Regions from separate parts of the Exiguobacterium sp. UBA3968 genome, predicted to be linked through region 2. Evidence: predicted binding sites of a transcription regulator. Region 2 holds the regulator's gene; each other region holds the start of a gene.
What was found. The regulator Rex, encoded in region 2, represses fermentation and respiration genes when NADH is low (regulators of the CRP and FNR family bind a similar motif). The targets are predictions, from matches to a motif close to TTGTGAAATATTTCACAA.
Positions count from the first base shown of each region.

Region 1: B3S86_RS14260 (cytochrome C oxidase subunit II) is a predicted target of Rex. The motif match lies at 3,738-3,755, and genes of this name have one in related genera.
Region 3: adhE (bifunctional acetaldehyde-CoA/alcohol dehydrogenase) is a predicted target of Rex. The motif match lies at 1,451-1,468, and genes of this name have one in related genera.
Region 4: pflB (formate C-acetyltransferase) is a predicted target of Rex. The motif match lies at 2,077-2,094, and genes of this name have one in related genera.

Region 1 is NZ_DGCW01000008.1:66,083-71,402, reverse strand. It holds gene B3S86_RS14280 (CDP-glycerol glycerophosphotransferase family protein) at 1-1,101, shown strand, start outside; gene tagD (glycerol-3-phosphate cytidylyltransferase) at 1,118-1,507, shown strand; gene B3S86_RS14270 (CDP-glycerol glycerophosphotransferase family protein) at 1,560-2,714, shown strand; gene B3S86_RS14265 (Crp/Fnr family transcriptional regulator) at 2,872-3,585, shown strand; gene B3S86_RS14260 (cytochrome C oxidase subunit II) at 3,818-3,931, shown strand; gene B3S86_RS14255 (cytochrome c oxidase subunit II) at 3,944-4,414, shown strand; gene B3S86_RS14250 (b(o/a)3-type cytochrome-c oxidase subunit 1) at 4,416-5,320, shown strand, end outside.
Region 2 is NZ_DGCW01000005.1:2,110,030-2,115,349, forward strand. It holds gene B3S86_RS12550 (S8 family serine peptidase) at 1-365, opposite strand, end outside; tRNA gene B3S86_RS12555 (tRNA-Ala) at 589-664, opposite strand; gene tatC (twin-arginine translocase subunit TatC) at 769-1,548, opposite strand; gene B3S86_RS12565 (twin-arginine translocase TatA/TatE family subunit) at 1,556-1,753, opposite strand; gene B3S86_RS12570 (redox-sensing transcriptional repressor Rex) at 1,753-2,412, opposite strand; gene B3S86_RS12575 (ATP-binding cassette domain-containing protein) at 2,580-4,481, shown strand; gene B3S86_RS12580 (hypothetical protein) at 4,481-4,903, shown strand; gene B3S86_RS12585 (flavin reductase family protein) at 5,034-5,320, opposite strand, start outside.
Region 3 is NZ_DGCW01000005.1:541,052-546,371, forward strand. It holds gene B3S86_RS04415 (Na+/H+ antiporter family protein) at 1-353, opposite strand, end outside; gene B3S86_RS04420 (beta-class carbonic anhydrase) at 666-1,217, opposite strand; gene adhE (bifunctional acetaldehyde-CoA/alcohol dehydrogenase) at 1,554-4,148, shown strand; gene B3S86_RS04430 (hypothetical protein) at 4,340-5,320, shown strand, end outside.
Region 4 is NZ_DGCW01000008.1:53,172-58,491, forward strand. It holds gene B3S86_RS14190 (hypothetical protein) at 1-215, opposite strand, end outside; gene B3S86_RS14195 (DEAD/DEAH box helicase) at 212-1,384, opposite strand; gene B3S86_RS14200 (hypothetical protein) at 1,413-1,841, opposite strand; gene pflB (formate C-acetyltransferase) at 2,181-4,430, shown strand; gene pflA (pyruvate formate-lyase-activating protein) at 4,465-5,184, shown strand.

The DNA.
Region 1 (5,320 bases), on a different contig from region 2:
AAACGTAAGCGAATTCTTTTCGAGAGTTTTCTCGGAAAACAATATAGTGACAGTCCGCGTGCCATTTATGAATTGATGCGCGCGATGCATCCGGAGTGTGAGTTGATTTTCAGCAAGCAACGAGGTGTTGCATTTCCACCAAATGTCAAGACAGTAGATCGGTTGACGTTCCGCTGGATTTATTTACTTGCGACGTCACGGGTCTGGGTATCAAACAGTCGGTTACCGGGTTGGTTGATCAAACCGGAAAAAACGTTTTATCTCCAAACTTGGCATGGCACACCGCTCAAGAAACTAGCGCTTGATATGGATGATGTCCAAATGGCGAATACGACAACCGAACGATATAAACAAGGATTTAAGCAGGAAGCAGCAAAATGGTCTAGCTTAGTTTCACCCAATGCCTATTCCAGTTCAATATTTAGACGGGCATTTGCATTTGAAGGTGAGATGCTAGAAATTGGGTATCCTCGAAATGATATATTTTATCAAGAGGCGCGACATGCTAAAATCAAAGAAGCAGTATATCGCCACTATGATATTGATCATTCAAAAAAAGTCTTGTTGTATGCACCAACTTGGCGAGATAATGCATTCGAAGGTCAAGGGAAATATTCATTTGAGCTACCTTTTTCGCTAAATGAATTTGAAAAGCGATTTGGGGATGAATACGTTCTGCTTGTCCGAATGCACTATTTAGTCGGAAGTCGTCTCGACGTCACTGCTTATCCATCCGTTCGAAATACATCGGACTACCCGGATATCGCGGAGCTCTATCTGGCGTCGGACGCCTTGATCACGGATTATTCTTCTGTCATGTTTGATTTTGCGCACTTATCTCGTCCGATTTTATTCTATACGTATGATTTAGAACATTATCGAGATCAGTTGCGTGGATTTTACTTCGATTTTGAGCAGGAGGCACCGGGACCATTGTTGTCGACTGAAACAGCACTGTTTGAAGAGCTGAACCAGTTAGATGATTGGCACACACGGTATGCGTCAGCATTTCGAGCGTTCCAAGAGACGTATTGTCAATGGGATGATGGACAGGCTTCAGAACGGGCGATGAAGACGATCATAAAGAGAATTCACGGATAAAAGGGAGAGCAGAATCATGAAGAAGGTTATTACGTACGGAACATTTGATTTATTACACTGGGGTCATATCAACATCTTAAAACGCGCAAAAGCGATGGGAGACTATCTTATCGTTGCGATTTCAACGGACGAATTCAACCGTTTGAAACATAAGCAGTCCTACCATAATTTCGAGAATCGAAAGATGATTCTTGAAGCCATCCGTTATGTGGATGAAGTCATTCCGGAAAACAGCTGGGATCAAAAAGTAGAAGATGTGAAGAAGCATAACGTCGACCTCTTCGTCATGGGTGATGATTGGAAAGGCGAGTTCGATTTCTTAAAAGAGCATTGTGAAGTCGTTTACCTTAGCCGAACTGAGGGTATTTCTACGAGTCAGATTAAAACGGAATTAGCTTCGAAGTGATTGAAGAGGAGACCACACGACGACGTGCGGTCTTTCTTCGTAGAAGGGCAGGATGAAAGTGGTTAGAGAAGGAATCGTATGGGTCTATTTATTGTTGTTTCGTATTTGTTATGGTGTCTTTCGGTTGTTACCGCTTCGCCCCGTCACTTTATTTTGGATGACATACGGGGATAACGCAAAACCTGTTAATGATCGCTTGGCGCAGGAATTGCCAAATGAGAAACGGTATCTTGTATATGATCACCATTTCATGAAGCAGCCGGATTTATGGAAGTCAGACCGAATGCTTCGCTTTCGTCGATTACGGTTCGTCAGACTCGCATATTTACTTGCGACCTCCCGGACGGTTTTCGTCGATAATTATGTTGCGGAATTCAGTGTTGCTAAAACGCGACGTGGAACACGGCGTATCCAGCTATGGCATGCCGGCGGAACGTTAAAGCAGTTTGGACTAACTTCTTCGAAAAGCCTGTTCGTATCGGAACGGATACGAAATCGGTTCCGACGTGTCTATCAGGAATATGGTGATTTCATCGTGCCGGGGATGCGTTGTGCGACACAATTCATGGCACCGCATGATTTAAAACGATCTCATTTTAAACCGTTCGGCATGCCGCGGACGGATTATTGGTATGATGAGGTTCAGCGGGAACATCGGGCGCTTGATTTAAAAGAACGTTATGTAAAACCCGACCGCCGGATTCTATTGTATGCCCCGACTTACCGCGAATATAAAGGAACGGAAGATCACACGATTCAACAATTTGAACAACTGGCTAAAACAGGCTGGACGATTCTTGTTAAGTTACATCCGACGATCCGAGCGCTTTCGACCTATCGTTCCGCCCATATACATCTTGTGGATGACACGTATCAGATCAATGATTATTTGCTCATCACGGATGTTCTGGTGACCGACTATTCGTCGATTCCATTTGAAAGCTGTCTTCTTGAGGTTCCAACGTTCTTATACACACCGGACATCGATACATATCGACAACTACCAGGACTTGTCGATCAGTATCCAAAACCATTACCGGTGCGACAGACGGAGCAGATTGCACAATTGATGGAGTGGATCGTGTCTGACGCGATACTTGAAGAGTGCCGTCAGCACATGCAAGAATTCCAAACAAGTTGGTATGATCACCCACCAGGTCAAGCAGTTGAACGAATCGTTCATCATTATTACGGAACAGGTATGTAATACTATATCTGACGATTGCTTTAGTTTTAGAAAGCGGTCGTCAGATACTTTTTCAAAAATAATGTGAAACATTGAACAAAGTTTGACAATCTTTTGAAAATCCATTCTTTTGAACTGTGATGTTCTATACTAAAAGCAGAAGAAAAGGAGAGGAGAAATGGATATGCTGACTTGTGGAACGACTGAAGCGAATACATTCATCTTATCACCTGAGACAAGAACGTTACTAGAGAGCTTCATGACGGAAACGACGTTCAAAAAGGATTCCATCGTCTGTTGGGAAGGGGAAATGAACGACAAGTTGTTTTATGTGAAACAAGGAGGCGTCAAACTATCGAAGTTGACGAAAAAAGGCAGTCCATTACTCATGTTCTTATATTTCAAAGGGGATCTATTTGGTGAATTTGATGTAGGAGAAGCTTTTCCGAGTTCATACAGTATCGAGACGATGGAGGATAGTATCATCGGTTTCCTCTCAAAAGAAAAATTAGAGGAACTCATGAGAAAGGATGGTACTTTTGCGCTTGAGATCATGCGGTGGCAAGCATTGATGCGGAAACAGACGGAGACTAAATTGCGCGACTTGCTATTGTTCGGAAAACCGGGTGCGTTAGCTTCGACGTTACTTCGTCTCATCGCGATGGAAGGGGAACAAGTAGGAGAAACCTACCGTCTTGCACAACGTCCATCCGATGGGGAGTTTGGTCAATTGATTGGCGCACCGCGTGAAACGGTCAATCGGATGTTCTCCCAGTGGAAAAAAGAAGGTGTCATTTCGATGACGCCAAAAGAAATCATCATTCATGATGCACAATATCTGCGTGATCTGTGTCATTGTGAAGGATGCCCAGCAGGTGTTTGTCGAATTTAATAGATAGTGTACAAACAATTCAAACGTGAAGCAGAATTTTCTGTCTCATGTATGGATTGTTTTTTTTGTAGATGAGTCGTGCCTCCTTCTCTTGTTCAGATGTGAACTTTTTGTGTGTTTTTAGAAAGAAAAGTGCGGATTCTTCACATTTGAAGTGATATATATCACAGTTTCCGAACTTGCTGAATTCTTACAATAAAGACAAGTTCAAAGCAGGAGAGGAGTAATCACCATGGACCAAAAATCAGAATCAAACCTCAAAGGAACATTTATTGCCGTCCTGATCGTAGCAGGTATCATCATTGGGATGTGGAGCTCAATCTTTCTATTATTCTTATCACGGTAAGGGGGAGTCACAATGCATATTCATCGTCTAGAAAAAATCTGGCTGATTTTTGGAGCAGTGATGCTTGGCGTCTTTTTAACCATCATCGGCGTATCCGCTTTTGCATCCGGAAATCAACCGCCATCCGATGCAACATTGATTGATCCGACGAAAGTTGATCAAACGAAACCATTCGACAAGCCAGGACTAAAAAAAATCGATGACGACCGATACGAAGCGATCATCGTCGCACAAGCGTTCCAATTCACACCAAAAGATATGGTCATTCCCAAAGGGGCAACGGTTGATTTTTTGGTGACATCAAAAGATGTCGTCCATGGCTTTGAAATTGTCAAGACGAATGTCAATATGATGGTCATTCCTGGTCATATCAATTCCATTGAATATACATTCAAGGAAGCTGGCGAGTATTTGGTCGTCTGTAATGAATACTGTGGATCGGGTCATCATATGATGGCAACCAAAATCAAGGTGGTGGAATAAGATGAATGCCATTTCAAAAAAATTAAGACAGTTCGAGATGGAGCGTGGTCTGCCTGCTACCGTCATCGGAATTAAGGAAGCGAAGCTCGCTTTCGCGCATGTTAGTTTTTCACTCGTTGCCTTATTGATTGGTGGTTTATGTGGATTGTTGCAAACGATGGTGCGGACAGGTGTCATTCCAGAAATTGCTGGAGTCGGCTACTATGAGCTTCTCACTGCCCACGGGTTAATGCTTGCGATCGTCTTTACGACATTATTCATATTTGGATTACTTTTTTCATTTTTAGGTCAATCCTTTGGACGTTTCGAAGACTTTCCTCGACGTCTCGGGTGGGTTGGATTCTGGTTCATGATCCTTGGTGTCATCCTCGTCACATGGATGGTACTTGCAGGAGAAGCTTCCGTCCTCTATACATTCTATGCACCACTCAAGGCACATCCAGTATTTTATATTGGACTCGTCATCTTCGTCGTCGGAACGTGGATTGCTTCTGGTGCCATGTTCCGTATGTATGCTGATTATAAACGGGAACACCCTGGCGTTCATCCACCACTTCAAGCATACATGAGTATTATGACTGCCTTATTATGGGTGGTTGCGACACTCGGAGTAGCAGCGACGATTCTCTTTCAGCTCCTTCCCTTATCCCTTGGTTGGACGGATAAGGTCGGAATCGAGCTATCCCGGACGCTATTTTGGTACTTTGGTCATCCACTCGTCTATTTCTGGTTGTTACCTGCCTACATCGTCTGGTATACAGTCATCCCGAAAATCGTTGGTGGAAAGGTTTTTTCCGACGCGTTAGCACGTATGTCATTTTTATTGTTCCTCCTCTTTTCGTTCCCGGTTGGTTTTCACCATCAATTGTTAGAGCCGGGGATTTCTGCTTTTTGGAAGTATGTCCA
Region 2 (5,320 bases):
TTGATGACGGTTGTGAAGCTTTCTTTATATGTAACAGGAATCGCCTTTTTAGCGATAGCTGACTTGACTGATTTTTGGACGCTGACGAGTCGATCCTTGATCGATTCCTTTTCGGCATTACTCAATGTGCTATACCGCTTGTTTTGAGATTGGGCGATTTGAATCGCCGGTTTTTGTTCCATCTCGATGACGACTCGGACTTTATCCGATTGTTTGTAGTTCTTTTCTTGCCCCGATTTCTTCAGTGAGAGCGCCTGCGGTTTTTGACCCGTCGCTTTGTCTTGCGAGGACAGTGCACCTTGCGCACTGACTAGATTGGAAGACGTCATTAAGACGGCTGCCATAAGTGCAATCTTCTTCTTCATGCGTTCGTTTCCCCTTTTCTGTAAAACCATAGTAGTAATACTAATAAAACAGTTTAAAGAAAATTCTGTATTTTTAGTTTAATGAAGTTAATGGAAATAAACAATTTATATTTGTCTATTTTTTTAATTTATTTCTTTTTGGTGACATTTTATATTTGGAAGGAATTTAACTGGGAACATAAAAAAAACTCCTCGAGCACTCGAGGAGTTGAACGTATGCACTTGGTGGAGACTATCGGGATCGAACCGACGACCTTTTGGCTGCCAGCCAAACGCTCTCCCAGCTGAGCTAAGCCCCCATGAATTATCTTTAGTATACGCATCGCTAACTGCTTTATCAATATAAACATAACGCTTTCATAAAAAAGAATTCCTCCCGAAATTGCTGGAAGGAATTCACGATTCATTTATTCAATTCACGCATCAAATCCGCCTGTCGTTCAAGCTCTGCCTGTTGCTCGAGGATCAAGACCTTTTTATACGTCCGCGCAGAAATCAAGATACTGATTTCATAGAGAACGAACAACGGCACTGAGATCATCAAGTGTGACGTCACGTCCGGCGGTGCGATCAATGCCGCAACGACGAACAGCGCGAAATACGCATATTTCCGATTCTTTCGCATGAAATATGGCGTCACAAGACCAAGACGTGTCAGGAACATCGTCACGACCGGCAATTGGAAGAGAAGACCAAACGGCATCGTCAACCGGATCAAGAAACTGAAGTAGTTTTCGACCCCGATGACTTGCTCGATCCCCAATTCTTTCCCGAGATCCGTTGAGACTTCGAGCAAGAAAGGAAGCAACCAGAAATACGAGAAGGCTACACCAGCCAAAAATAGAAAGAAGATGACTGGAATATATGTCAGTGTTGCTTTTTGTTCCTTTTCATAAAGCCCTGGTCGGACGAATGCCCACAGTTGATACATCCAGAACGGTGACGCTAAAATCAGCGCGATGATGAACGCAAGATTCAAATACAACATTAAAGGATCGGCGACGTTGAAGGCATTTAATCCGATACCGAGCTCTTTTAAGTCCGCTTGCAGAAAACGGACGAGCGGTCGGACGAGCGGAAATGCGACAGCGAACAGGACGACGACGATGAGGAGCGACCAGACAATCCGCTTACGCAGTTCGTCTAGGTGCGACGTCATGCTTTGTTCTTGATCAACCGTCATGATTCAATCACTTCTCTTTCGGTTCGTCCTTTTTATCGTCGTCCATGATGCCGTTCGTGGCATTCTTGAACTCTTTCAATGTTTGACCGGCAGCACGACCGAATTCCGGTAACTTCTTCGGTCCGAAGATGATCAACGCGACGACAGCGATTAATCCGATACTCGCAGGTCCGATACCTAGCGTGAGCGGGATAAGGTTTTCCATTATGATTTCACTCCTTCAGCTGATTGCGAATAATGCTTCATGAAATAAACTAACGACTGCAACTCGATCGATAAATCGATGTGATGAACCCGAACGCTCGCTGGCACGTTCAACCGTGCAGGCGTGAAGTTCAGAATGCCTGTCACACCATACTCGACTAACTCATCCGCTACTGACTGTGCGAACTGGGATGGAACCGTCAAGATGGCGACATCGACCTGATTCGCTTCGATTTGTTCTTTCATGTCCGAAACATGATAGATTGGAACGTCATGCGTCGTTGTTCCGACCTTCTCTTCGTCCGCATCAAACGCAACGACTATCCGAGTACTATTATTCTTTAAAAAGTTATAATTTGCAAACGCTGTTCCGAGATGACCGACCCCGATCAAGGCGACATTCGTCACCTCATCTTGATTCAAGGTTTTCCGGAAAAACGTTAAGAGATGTTGAACGTTATATCCATACCCCTTCTTCCCTAGTGCCCCAAAGTAGGAAAAGTCGCGACGAATCGTTGCTGAATCAACCTTCACCGCCTCGCTTAACTCAGCAGAAGAGACGCGGAGCTTACCTGAATTGTATAAACTTTGGATGAAACGATAATATAGCGGCAACCGTTTTGCTGTCGCTTGTGGAATTTTTGTGTCTGGTCCATTCATCCTGCAGTTCCCCCTTCGGCCACATCCATCGTGGCACCCAAATCTTTGCAAAAAGCTTTCTACTCTCCTTGATTGTAAACCACTTCACATAGAGTCACAAATAATATATTCCGCAGGACCTCGCGCTTTTGTTCGTGATAGACTAAAAGGTGGAAGGATGGATGGAAATGATACTCTTACAAGTCAACCAACTCTCGAAATCATTCGGCGTCGAGCCGATTTTAGAAAATATCAAACTAGAAGTACAGGAGCGCGACCGAATTGCGCTCGTCGGTCGAAATGGTGCCGGTAAATCAACCTTGCTCAAAATCATCGCTGGTGAACTCAGTCATGACTCGGGCGATATCATGAAAGGTAAAGATGTCAAAATCGGCTATCTCGCGCAAGACAGTGGTCTCGAATCGAATGAGACGATCTGGAACGAGATGCTGACCGTCTTTGAACATCTGCAAGAACAAGAACGGACACTGCGCCGGATGGAAATCGAGATGGGCATGGAGCACATTTTGAACGACCCGGTCGCGTACGATCGTCTCTTGAAGACGTATGATCAAGCGCAACACGACTTCTCAGAAGCCGGTGGTTATCAGTTCGAAGCGAATATCCGCTCCGTCCTGCACGGCATGCGCTTTTATCCGGATGATTACTCGCGCCGGATTCAGACATTGTCCGGGGGTCAACGGACACGGCTCGCCTTAGCGAAGATGCTCCTGCAAGCACCAGAGCTTCTCATTCTCGATGAGCCGACAAACCACCTGGATATCGATACGCTTGCTTGGCTTGAAAGTTACCTCGGTGGTTATCGTGGTGCCGTTCTGATCGTCTCGCACGATCGGTACTTCCTCGATCAAGTCGTCAATGTCGTCTATGAGCTCTCTCGTAATGTCTGTCGTAAGTTCACGGGGAACTATACGAAGTACCTCGAGCAAAAAGCGGCATTGTACGATCAAGAAATGAAACAGTTCGAACAGCAGCAAGAAGAAATCGCAAAGATGCAGGACTTCATTCAACGAAACATCGCTCGGGCGACGACGACAAAGCGTGCTCAAAGCGTTCGAAAACGGCTCGAGAAGGTCGACCGGCTCGATCGACCAGATGGAGATGAACGCAGTACGGTCCTGTCCTTCCCAATCGAAAAACAGAGCGGGAATGACGTTCTTCAAGTCAATCAATTGGCAATCGGTTACGAAGAAGCTGTCTCAAAAGACATCACGTTCCGCTTGCAACGCGGTGAATCACTGGCACTCGTCGGACCGAACGGAATCGGGAAGTCGACGCTCTTAAAAGTCCTCGTCGGTCGTTTACGTCCTCTCTTCGGTGATTTCCGTTTCGGCACCGGCGTCTCGATCGGGTATTACGATCAAGAGCAAGCGGAACTCAATGACCGGAACCGTGTCATCGATGAGATTTGGAACGAATGGCCACTGATGCGCGAACAAGAAGTCCGTTCTGTGCTCGGACAATTCCTGTTCAGCGGCGACGATGTCTTCAAAATCGTTCATGAATTGTCTGGTGGCGAACGCGGACGTCTCGCGCTCGCAAAACTGAAACTCCGGAAGACTAACGTCCTCATCCTTGACGAGCCAACGAACCACTTGGATCTTGATTCGAAGATGGTCCTTGAGAACGCTCTCGTCGACTATGAAGGTACGCTACTCTTCGTCTCCCATGACCGGTACTTCATCGATCGGATCGCGACACGCGTCATCGAGATGAGTGAAGCTGGTGTGACAGAATACCTCGGCGATTATTCGTACTACACAGAGAAGAAGGCCGAACAAGAAGAAATCGCTCGCCTTGAAGCCGAAGAGGCAAAAGCGGTAAAAGTCACGGCATCGAAGACGATCGACAAAGAAGCACAGAAAGAAGAAAAAAAACGCCGTCAGCAAATCGAACAACTCGAACAAGATATTGAACGGCTCGAACAGCGTTCAGCGGAAATCGAACAGTTGCTTTGCGAACCGGAAGTCTTTAATGATATTCCAAAAGCGACAGCGTTATCTGCGGAACGGGACCAGATCGATGTCGATCTACTCGAATTGATGGAACGATGGGAGAACCAACACTGATGCGAACGAAAAGCTTTTTCATCAACCTGATTCAAGGACTGTTATCCGGTATTCTTTATTTCGTTCCGATGTATGCGGACTACGTGTCGACCTTCATCCGCCCGGATGCCTTTAATGCTGCGCTTCCTTTGTTCCTTCTGATTTCTTGCATGATCGGACTTGTCATCCAGACATGGAGCGGTCTTTTCGTCAGTCTACTCTCTGGACTATGCTGTACGCTCCTGACGACACAACTGTTCGTCGAACTCACTGACCCGTTGATCCTATCGTATTACGGTAGTGTCTCACCGCTCACCGCTTTCTTGATCAGCTGTGTCGGGGTTTGGGCGCTGGCAATCATTTTTTATTTGCTCGATGGTTATCAGTATAGTAAACGTCACGGACTCGAAGGTTCTTCGAACGAAATCGATTCACAACCTTGAAGTCCGATCGATGAACTAGATACGCGATATGAAAAAAGGAGTGGAGATTCCGGTAGCTAGACCGGTCTCTCCACTCCTTTTTATTTGAATCAAAACGAATCGTACGATGAATCAAGCATTCACACTTCTATCATTTTGTCGGTCGGGCAATCGTAAACGTCTTCCCGATCGTCGCATAATCATTTCCCGCTAAACGAGCGACAGCCTTCAATCCTGCCGCATCGATCCGGAACGACTCTACGAGTTCATCCGCGACGTGATAGCGCAGTACTTCCCCGATCAAAAGATCGGCACCTTCTAGCTCGACATGCTGCGTCAAGCGCATCTCGAACCGGATTTTCGCTTCCGCGATTCCGGGCACGTCGATTGCGTCGCTATCGACGAGCGTTAAATCCGTCCGTTCGAGTTCACTTTCAC
Region 3 (5,320 bases), 1.6 Mb from region 2:
GCATTTTGTGAACTGATTGCGAGTAACAAAATCGCAAACAAGACGAATCCTTTTAATTTCTTGACCGATGCGGCACTTGCGTTACCACGTGAACGTGCAATCAATGCGTGAGCGAGAGCATCCGGTAAACCCGTTTTCGAGAGGGCAACAGCAAACGCACCAAGCATCGCGTAGCTAAGAGCGATTTCTGCCCCATCGCCAAGACCACCAGCAAATGCTTCGGTTGTTTTCGTTAAATCGAGACCGCCGACGAGACCGCCGGCGAACGCACTGATGACCATCGCGAGCACGATGTGGACGCGGAAGATCGCTAAGATGAATAGTAAAAAGACGGCAAACAATACGGCGTTAATCATTCGGTAAAACCACACTTTCTTTTGTTATCACTGCACTATACTAAAGTATCTTACAGCCATGGTGGAACACTGTCAAGGATAAAAGTCTGACCTCGTATTAAATGACTTCACGATAGACTTTCTAGATTTGCATAAAAGTCACGTTTTTTAATACCTAAAAGCATGAGGGGAAAGGCGTATAGATCACTGAAAACGGCTTAGACAAAAAAATGTGCCATCCTTCTCCATTACGAGAAAATGGCACATCATCTTTAATTTAAGACGGAGTAGAATATCCCGAATCTAATTGAGTTTCTTCTATAAAAGCAATCAGCAATCGACGACGTCGAGTTTACCGGTCCCTGGATCGATGACGAGTCCGTGGACATTCGTACCAGGTGGCAGTAAGGGGTGGTTCTTCACGAGACTGACGGAGTGGGCGACACTCTCCTGAACTGACGTAAAGCCACGCAACCATTGATTTAAATCAACACCTGATACTTCAAGCGTGTGAAGAATCTGTTGGTCGATACCTCGATCCTTCATTTCGCTGATCATATGTTTAGGATCAATCGTGCTCATGCCGCAGTCGTGGTGACCGATGACGACGACTTCTTCGGCACCCAGTGCATACAATGCGACGAGAATCGAACGCATGACAGAACCGAATGGGTGCGATAGGATAGCACCGGCATTTTTGATGATCTTCGCATCCCCGTTCTTAAGGCCGAGTGCGTGTGGAAGAAGTTCCGTTAGGCGAGCATCCATACACGTCAGGATGACGACCTTTTTGTCCGGGAACTTATCCGAGACGAACTGCTCATACTGTTTTTCGGCGACGAATCGCTCGTTGAAAGCTAACATTTCCTGTACAACTGACATTTAAGTGTCCTCCTTTAGTGGTAGCTCTTAATATGTACCCCATAATCAGAATACAAGATGATGAAATGGCTATCAAGTCACGAAAATGCGAGTGTGATAAATCGCACACGTCTTCGTACATAGAGCAAAACGATGAAAAAGGAGAATCCGCAATAGATGTAAACGTTACCAAGGGTGTGAGGGAATTCACAGGATGGTCATGCACAAAACAGGAAAAAGGGGTTATGATTGATTTGTGAAGGAAAGCACAAACTATTGAAAAACAGCTTGGCATTCCTGACATAATGGTTGGCAAATCAAACTCAGATTCGTTCCACGACAGGGAGGAAACCACTCATGGCTGTGAAAGAAAAAACAAAATCGACGGTAACGCCGGTCGAACAAGCAATTGGACAAATTGTTGAAAAAGGACAACGTGCATTACAGGAGTTATTGACATTCGATCAAGAAAAAATTGATACGATCGTCCGTGATATGGCACTTGCCGGACTTGAACGGCACGTCGAACTCGCTCGTCTCGCAACAGAAGAGACAGGGCGCGGTGTCTTTGAAGATAAGATGATTAAAAATATATTTGCGACAGAATACATCTACAACAGTCTACGTCATGAAAAAACGGTCGGGATTCTGGAAGAAGATGTCCAAAACGGCATCACCTATATCGCTGAACCGGTCGGTGTCGTCTGTGGTGTCACACCAGTCACCAACCCAACGTCAACGACGATGTTCAAAGCATTGATTGCGATCAAGACACGTAATCCGATCATCTTCGCGTTCCACCCGTCGGCACAACGGTGTTCCGTCGAAGCGGCGAAAACACTTCGCGATGCAGCCATCAAAGCTGGGGCGCCGAAAGACTGCATTCAATGGGTCGAAGAACCATCACTTGAAGCAACGAAAGTCTTGATGAACCATGAAAACATCGCCATGGTCCTTGCGACAGGTGGAGCAGGAATGGTCAAATCAGCATATTCAACAGGTAAACCGGCACTCGGTGTTGGACCAGGGAACGTTCCTTGCTACATTGAACAGTCAGCAAAAGTCAAACGGGCTGTCAGCGATCTCGTTCTCTCAAAAACGTTTGATAATGGGATGATTTGTGCATCTGAACAAGCCGTCATCGTTGACCAAGAAATATATGCAACGGTCCGTGCAGAAATGGAAGCACTCGATTGTTACTTCTGTACATCGGAAGAAAAACAACGTCTCGAATCACTCGTCATTAAAACCGATACATGTGCCGTCAACGCGGACATCGTCGGGAAACCTGCGACATGGATTGCAGAAAAAGCTGGGATCGATGTTCCGGAAACGACGGTCATGCTCGTCGCGGAACTCGAGCACGTTGGAGCAGCAGAACCACTGTCTCATGAAAAACTCAGTCCCGTCCTCGGTGCGTACCGCGTTGCATCTACCGAAGAAGCGTTTACGATTGCTGAACAGATGCTTGAAATCGGGGGTCTCGGTCATACCGCCGTCATTCATACGACGAACGATGATTTGATGACAGCGTTCGGACTCCGCATGAAAGCCTGCCGGATTCTCGTCAACAGCCCATCTGCTCATGGCGGAATCGGTGATCTTTATAACGAGTTGACACCATCACTGACACTCGGTTGCGGATCATACGGGAAAAACTCTGTTTCTGAAAACGTGACAGCGAAACATTTACTCAACGTCAAGAAGGTGGCGAGACGACGCGTGAACATGCAATGGTTCAAGGTACCAGAAAAAATCTACTTCGAAAAGAACTCCGTCCAGTACTTGCGGTCGATGACAGACGTCTCACGCGTCATGATTGTCACCGATCCAACGATGGTACAGTTCGGTTATGCCGATAAAGTGATTCAAAACTTGCCACAGTCCGTCAGTTACCGAATCTTCGACCAAGTCGAACCAGATCCATCGGTGACGACTGTTCAGACAGGTGCCCAAGCCATGCGTGACTTCAAACCCGACTTGATCATCGCTCTTGGTGGTGGGTCAGCGATGGATGCTGCAAAAGGAATGTGGCTCTTCTATGAACAGCCAAACGAAACGTTTTCGAACTTACGTCAAAAATTTCTCGATATCCGCAAACGGGCGTATCAATTCCCAGCACTCGGTCGTCAAGCGAAGTTCGTCGCGATCCCGACGACATCGGGTACGGGTTCAGAAGTGACACCGTTCACCGTCATCACGGATAAAGAGAAAAACGTCAAATACCCGATTGCTGACTATGCCTTGACACCCGACGTCGCGATCGTTGATCCGGAATTCGTCATGACTGTACCGGCTTCGATTACTGCTGATACCGGAATGGACGTCTTGACTCATGCAACAGAAGCATACGTATCGGTTCTTGCGAACGACTACACGGATGGACTGGCACTCAAAGCAATCAAGATGATCTTTGACTACTTGCCACGAGCGTACGAGAACGGATCTGACGCAGAAGCTCGGGAAAAAGTGCACAATGCGTCAACGATGGCAGGGATGGCTTTCGCGAACGCCTTCCTCGGAATCAACCACTCGATCGCGCACAAAATCGGTGGGGAATTCCACACACCACACGGACGGACGAACGCGATCCTGATGCCACACGTCATTCGTTATAATGCGTCACGCCCAACGAAACTGGCAGCATTCCCAAAATACGAATCATTCGTCGCCGATGAACGGTATGCTGACATCGCACGTTACCTCGGTCTTCCGGCAGCAACGACAGAACAAGGGGTCGAATCACTTATTCAAGCAGTTGCCGATCTTGGACAACGTCTCAACATCAAGATGTCATTCAAGGCGCAAGGTATTCAAAAAGCAGACTTTGAGGCAAAACTCGATAAGATGGCAGTCGATGCTTTCGAAGATCAATGTACGACAGCGAATCCAAAGATGCCGCTTGTCGCTGAATTACGGACGATCATGGAACAAGCATACGAAGGCATCTAATAGAGAAAAAAATACTATGGCAAAAGATCGTTCAACCGGCTTCTCACTCTGAGAAGTCGGTTTTTGTTTTGGAAATCGATGGAGACAGTCAGAGAAAAGGTGGGATATAATGGCTGTTGAATGAATTTGATGTTTTTGGTTTCGTTGTAGCAGGAATATTCAAACATCAGACATAAAAAGGAGGAAATGGGATGGAGTCAAGGCAAGAAAGGAAACAACGACGGTTTTCCGTCTGGGACGTCCTGTATGGCGTCCTCATCGGTCTCATCTTTTTCGGTGTCATCTACGGTGTGATGGCATTTTTGACTTCACAAATCACCTCATCCTCAGACTATCAGGATCTCGTGAAGCAGATGCAACAGGCGGATATCACATGGAAAGAAACAGACATCACTGTTTCGTTGATGCTTTTGTTCGTCGGTGGGCTGTCGATCACGATGCCGAGCGCAGTCCGAGAAGGGATCATCAATCAGGTGCTTGATGCAAGTTCTGCCGGCGACGTCTTATCGTTGTTTGGGATTGACTTAAAACAAGTCCTCGCGCCATTGACGTTCGATGTCTCTTACGGCACGTTGCTTTATTCTGTTTTTGGTATCGGATTGATCGTCCTGTTATTTTTAGTGTTACGGATTAAGGCAAGTCGGCTTGGGTGGACGATTCGATCGGTCAGTTTCTTTTTAACGGTCGGGATCATCTGGTTCGTCCTTGCCGGACGCGGAAACAGTGTCCCATTCCTTGCGTTACAAGACGGCTATGCGATGAGCGGGATCTTACCACTTCTCGTCGTCAGTCTGCTTGGTTGGATGGCGTTTTTCCCGCAAAAGTTATCCGGTCTGACAGCTGCCGGACGTGCCAGCTTGCTGATTTTGATGTTCGCGAGTACGCTCCAACTTGTCTTTACGGTGCAGGACGAAGCGGAGTATGACGGTGATTCCTCACTACGAACGGCATTGACCGTTGCGAGTCTGAACGCCGGAAGTGGAGGGATGTATGACTGGATTCATGGTGGACAAGTCGTGTATCAAGCAGACGTCCTTGGAGCGAATGCGGAAATCCCGGTCTCGATGCTAAACGGGGAGACCTCAACGGAACAGCTCAATGACTCGATTCAGAAAGTTGTCGATGGGATCGATACGAATCGGGTGACGGAACAATTGCTGACGTTAGTCGGT
Region 4 (5,320 bases), on a different contig from region 2:
GTTTCATAGAAGATCGCCCAGTCAACGAATAAGTCCCGGAACAATTCAGCATCTTTTAAATACCAACGTCCTTCTGTCGCAATCTCTTCAATGAAAGCGACCCAGTCCGTACTGCGTGCTGTTGCTGCTTCCTGATACATTTTCTTCAAGGCTGCATTCATTTCCGCTTCAGAAACCGTCGTCGGAAATGGAATTACTTTTCGATCGTTCTTCATTTCGATCGCCCTTTCCGGTGAGGAGTAGCCGGTCGCTTAATCGTCTGAGGAGCTGTGAATTCACGTTTCGGAATGACTTCTCCGCGGTAAATTTCCATTGGCTCCATCTCGACGCCCATTTGCTTTGCAAGTGTTTTTAAGTGTTTTAAATCTTGATCCGTGACAAGTGCAAGTACCATCCCGTTTGCGTTTCCGCGTCCCGTCCGACCTGAACGGTGTACGAAATCGTCAAGCGACTCCGGTAAATCGTAATGGACGACGTGTGTGACCGCTTCGATATCAAGCCCACGCGCCGCAAGACCTGTCGTGACGAGTAAAGGAAACTCTCCCTTTTTATAAGAACGCAAGGTCTCCATCCGCTCTCGTTTTCCTTTTTCAGCATCTAAAATCCGGTATTTCAGTGAGAATTTACTCAACTCGCCATTCAATGGTCCAAGGAATGAGCGATTGTTGATGAATGTCAGCACTTTTGATCCTTGCATGTTCGCCAGACGACGTAACAATTCCGGTTTCTGACGACGTGAAGTCTCCAAATAACCGAATGTCACTTGTGTGCTGACGGCACGCTCAACACGAATCGTCTCAGGATCATTCGCAAGCGTCCGTCCCCATTCTGCTGTCCGTTCCGGCAATGTCGCTGAGACAAATGCCAGTTGTCGATCGCGTAGCGCACTATTTGCGATTCGCGTCGCCGAGTCACTCATGCCACTTTCATAAATTTGATCCGCTTCATCTAAAACAATCAATTTCACCTTATGCATCTTCAGCTTCTTCGAATCAATCAACTCGACGAGACGTCCCGGTGTTCCGACGATGATTTGCGGCTTTTTCTTCAATCGTTCATATTGTCGCTTTAATTCAACACCACCAATGAATGCACCGGATTTGATACCACTTCCTTGAGCAAATAATTGAATGACTTGATGAATTTGCATGACGAGTTCCCGTGTTGGTGCCGTGATGACGACTTGCACGTGTGGCTCTTCCACTTCAATCTTTTCTAAAGCTGGAATGACATAAGCAAGCGTCTTCCCTGTTCCTGTCGGCGCTTCAGCTAGGACATCTTTTCCTTCGCGCAACAACGGAATCGCTTGTTCTTGAACAGGCATCAACTCTGTAAAGCGCGCCCGTTCCCATGCTTCCTGTAAAAATGGTTTTGTAAAGTTCATAACGATTTCTCCTACTCTCTTAATTCCATCATGCCGTTACGTATTCGACATGATCTCCTGATGCATCACGGTATCCCCGTAATGTCTGTGTATATTCATTTCCTGCGTCGAGCAATCGGATGTGGAACCGGACTTCTTCTTCACCAGCTTCTTCCTTTAAAATCTCGAAGCCTTGGATGACACGATCCTGTAATTCTGCAGCGAGTGCCGGATACACGGCAAGACTCGCATACGTCGCTTTTACGTCCACGGGACGGCGAACAAGCGCAATCCAGTACGATTCATCATAGCCGATAAAGTCTTCATAATCAAAATCATCTTCAAACCGAATCCAGAATCCATCACCTTCAAATTCTGTGATCATCCCAGTTCGCGTCGAACCTTCCGATCCGATTTTCAGCGAGACCCAGTCTCCCGACTGATAATCTCCTTGTTGCGTTAATGACACATACTCCATTTGGCACACCTCCACGTTCTATGTTCCCTTTTTCATTGTCAACGATACGTCCTAAAAACACAAGATACCGTAACGTGACATTCCTCACAGTTTCAACTGTGCTAGTGGATCTTTTTCAAATCAGCTCATACAGTTTCGTGAAACTCTTGATTTACCAGACTTCAACTGTTTTTTAATCTTCACTCTTTCATAAGTACAGAAATAAGGAAAGCCCGTCATATCAACGTTTGTTCACTTGTTAAAATATTCACATGAACGTAAAGGGAATCTCTACCTCCTTTTGTTACACTATTCACATAAGGAACTGATCATTAGCTCAATTTTAAAGGAGTGGTATCCATGTTATTAGAAAAAACGAGTGCCTGGGCAAACTTTACGTCTGGCGAATGGATCAAGACAATCGATGTTGCAGACTTCATCCGGCTCAATCGCACGGAATATACAGGTGATGATCACTTTTTAGTCGATCCGACGCAAGCGACGCAACGGCTTTGGCAACAAATTCTACAGTTGACGAATGAAGAACGACAACGTGGTGGTGTGTATGCCGTCGATGCCAAGACACCATCAACGATTCTCTCGCATGATGCAGGGTATCTGGATCCCTCTCTTGAAAAAATCGTCGGCTTACAGACGGATGAACCGTTCAAACGTTCAATTCATCCGAACGGCGGGATTCGGATGGTGAATGATGCCTTAGCTGCGTATGGCTTTGAAGCAGACGAGACCGTCACGAAAATTTTCAGCGATTACCGAAAAACACACAACCAAGGGGTTTTTGATGCTTATACTCCAGAGATGCGCGCCGCGCGTAAAGCCGGTATCATCACAGGATTACCAGACGCCTATGGACGTGGGCGGATCATTGGCGACTATCGTCGTGTCGCTTTGTACGGAACAGCACGTTTGATTGAAGAACGTAAGCGAGACTTGAAGGCACGTGGCGGCTTCCTCTCTGAATCGATGATCCGCGACCGCGAAGAAATGAATGAACAATTGCGCGCATTAACGGAATTGACCGAGCTTGGAACTCGCTATGGTTTTGATCTCTCCCGCCCTGCAGAAACAGCACAAGAAGCATTCCAGTGGGTCTATCTTGCTTATCTTGCTGCGATCAAAGAACAAAATGGTGCAGCTATGTCACTCGGTCGAGTCTCGACGTTCCTCGATATTTATGTCGAACGTGATCTTGCGACCGGCCGCTTGACGGAAGAAACAGCACAAGAGCTCGTCGATCATTTTGTCATGAAACTTCGGATCGTCAAATTCTTACGAACACCGGACTATAACGATCTCTTCTCTGGCGACCCGACGTGGGTAACGGAATCGATTGGCGGGATGAGTGAAGATGGTCGATCAAATGTCACGAAAAGTTCATTCCGCTTCTTACACACGCTCTCGACACTCGGTCCGGCACCTGAACCGAATCTAACTGTTCTCTGGTCCACTCAGCTTCCACGCGGATTCAAGGAATTCTGCGCGAAGATGTCGATCATATCAAGCTCGATTCAGTATGAGAACGATGATTTGATGTTGCCGGTTTATGGGGATGATTACGGCATCGCTTGTTGTGTCTCCGCGATGCGGATCGGGAAACAGATGCAGTTCTTCGGTGCTCGAGCAAACCTTGCAAAAGCATTACTTTATACAATCAATGGCGGAATGGACGAGAAGCTCAAAATTCAAGTCGCCCCAGCCACACCATTGATGCTCGACGAAGTACTCGATTACGAGACAGTCATGGCGGCTTACGATCGTCAACTCGATTGGCTCGCAGAACTGTACGTCAACACACTGAATGTCATCCACTACATGCATGATAAGTACAGTTACGAACGGATTGAAATGGCTTTACATGATCCGGAAATCTTACGGACGATGGCATGCGGCATCGCTGGTTTATCGGTCGTCGCTGACAGTCTATCCGCTATTCGTTATGCAACAGTCCGCCCGATCCGAGATGCGGATGGGATTGCAGTTGATTTCAAGATCGAAGGTGAGTTTCCAAAGTTCGGGAATAACGATGAACGAGTCGATCAGATGGCGGTTGATCTCGTGACGCTGTTCATGGAGAAAATCCGTAAACATCCAACGTATCGAAATGCGCTCCCGACACAGTCTGTCCTGACGATTACTTCAAACGTCGTCTACGGTAAGAAAACAGGAAATACACCCGATGGACGCCGTGCGGGTGAACCATTTGCACCCGGTGCTAACCCGATGCATGGACGTGATACCCGTGGTGCTATCGCTGCTCTGACGTCTGTCGGGAAACTACCATATGAACATGCGCTCGATGGTATCTCCTACACGTTCTCGATCGTTCCAAAAGCACTTGGTAAGGAGGAAGCAACACGTATTCGCAATACGGTCGGATTACTTGACGGATATATGGGTGGTACGACTTCAAAAGGTCATCACTTGAATGTCAACGTCTTCGACCGTGAGACGTTACTCGATGCCATGGAGCATCCAGAACAGTATCCACAGTTAACGATTCGGGTTTCCGGTTATGCCGTCAACTTCATTAAACTGACGCGTGAACAACAGATTGATGTCATCAATCGTACGTTCCACGGTTCTCTCTAAAATGATGTGTAGTATGTGAAAGGAAGTGAGCAGAATGACCTATGGTATGATCCATTCCGTTGAATCATGTGGAACAGTCGATGGTCCTGGCATTCGATTCATCGTCTTTACGCAAGGATGTCCACTACGGTGTCAATACTGTCATAACGTGGATACATGGGAGTTCGGTTGCGGACAGCGTGTCTCAGCAGACGAAGTCGTAAAAGAAGCGATCAGCTATCGCTCCTTTTTCGAGGCGACGGGTGGCGGAATCACCTTCTCTGGAGGTGAACCGCTCGCTCAGCCAGAGTTCCTAGAGGCTGCTTTAACAGAAGCGAAGCGGCATGGACTGCATACGGTCATCGATACCGCTGGATCCGTCGTCCCGAAAAACATCGACGCCATTCTCGATGCGACGGATTTGGTTCTGCTCGATATCAAGCATATCGACGATGCTGCTTGTCGCGTCTTGACTGGACGAAGTAACGCCAATACACTCGCCTTCGCAAAACGCCTAGCCGAGCGAAACATTCCCGTCTGGATTCGCCACGTCCTCGTTCCAGGTATTACGATGTCGGAACATTTCCTCCGTCAGACCGGCGAGTTCATCCGGACGCTCGGAAACGTCGAGCGCGTCGAGGTACTGCCGTATCATCAACTCGGAGTCTATAAGTGGGAAAACCTTGGTCTTGCTTATCCGTTAACTGATGTGCTTCCCCCTTCACGAGAAGAAACAAACGCTGCGCAAACCCTACTTGAATCGTACTTGTGTTAACGTTTCCAATTTGTTACAATGACATCATAGATTATGAACAGGAGGTACAACACCGAAATGAAGCAATCACTCGTACACGTCGCTTGATGAATGAAATCATCTCTTTCGCAATGCAGTTGCGGATGTCTGACGCTAC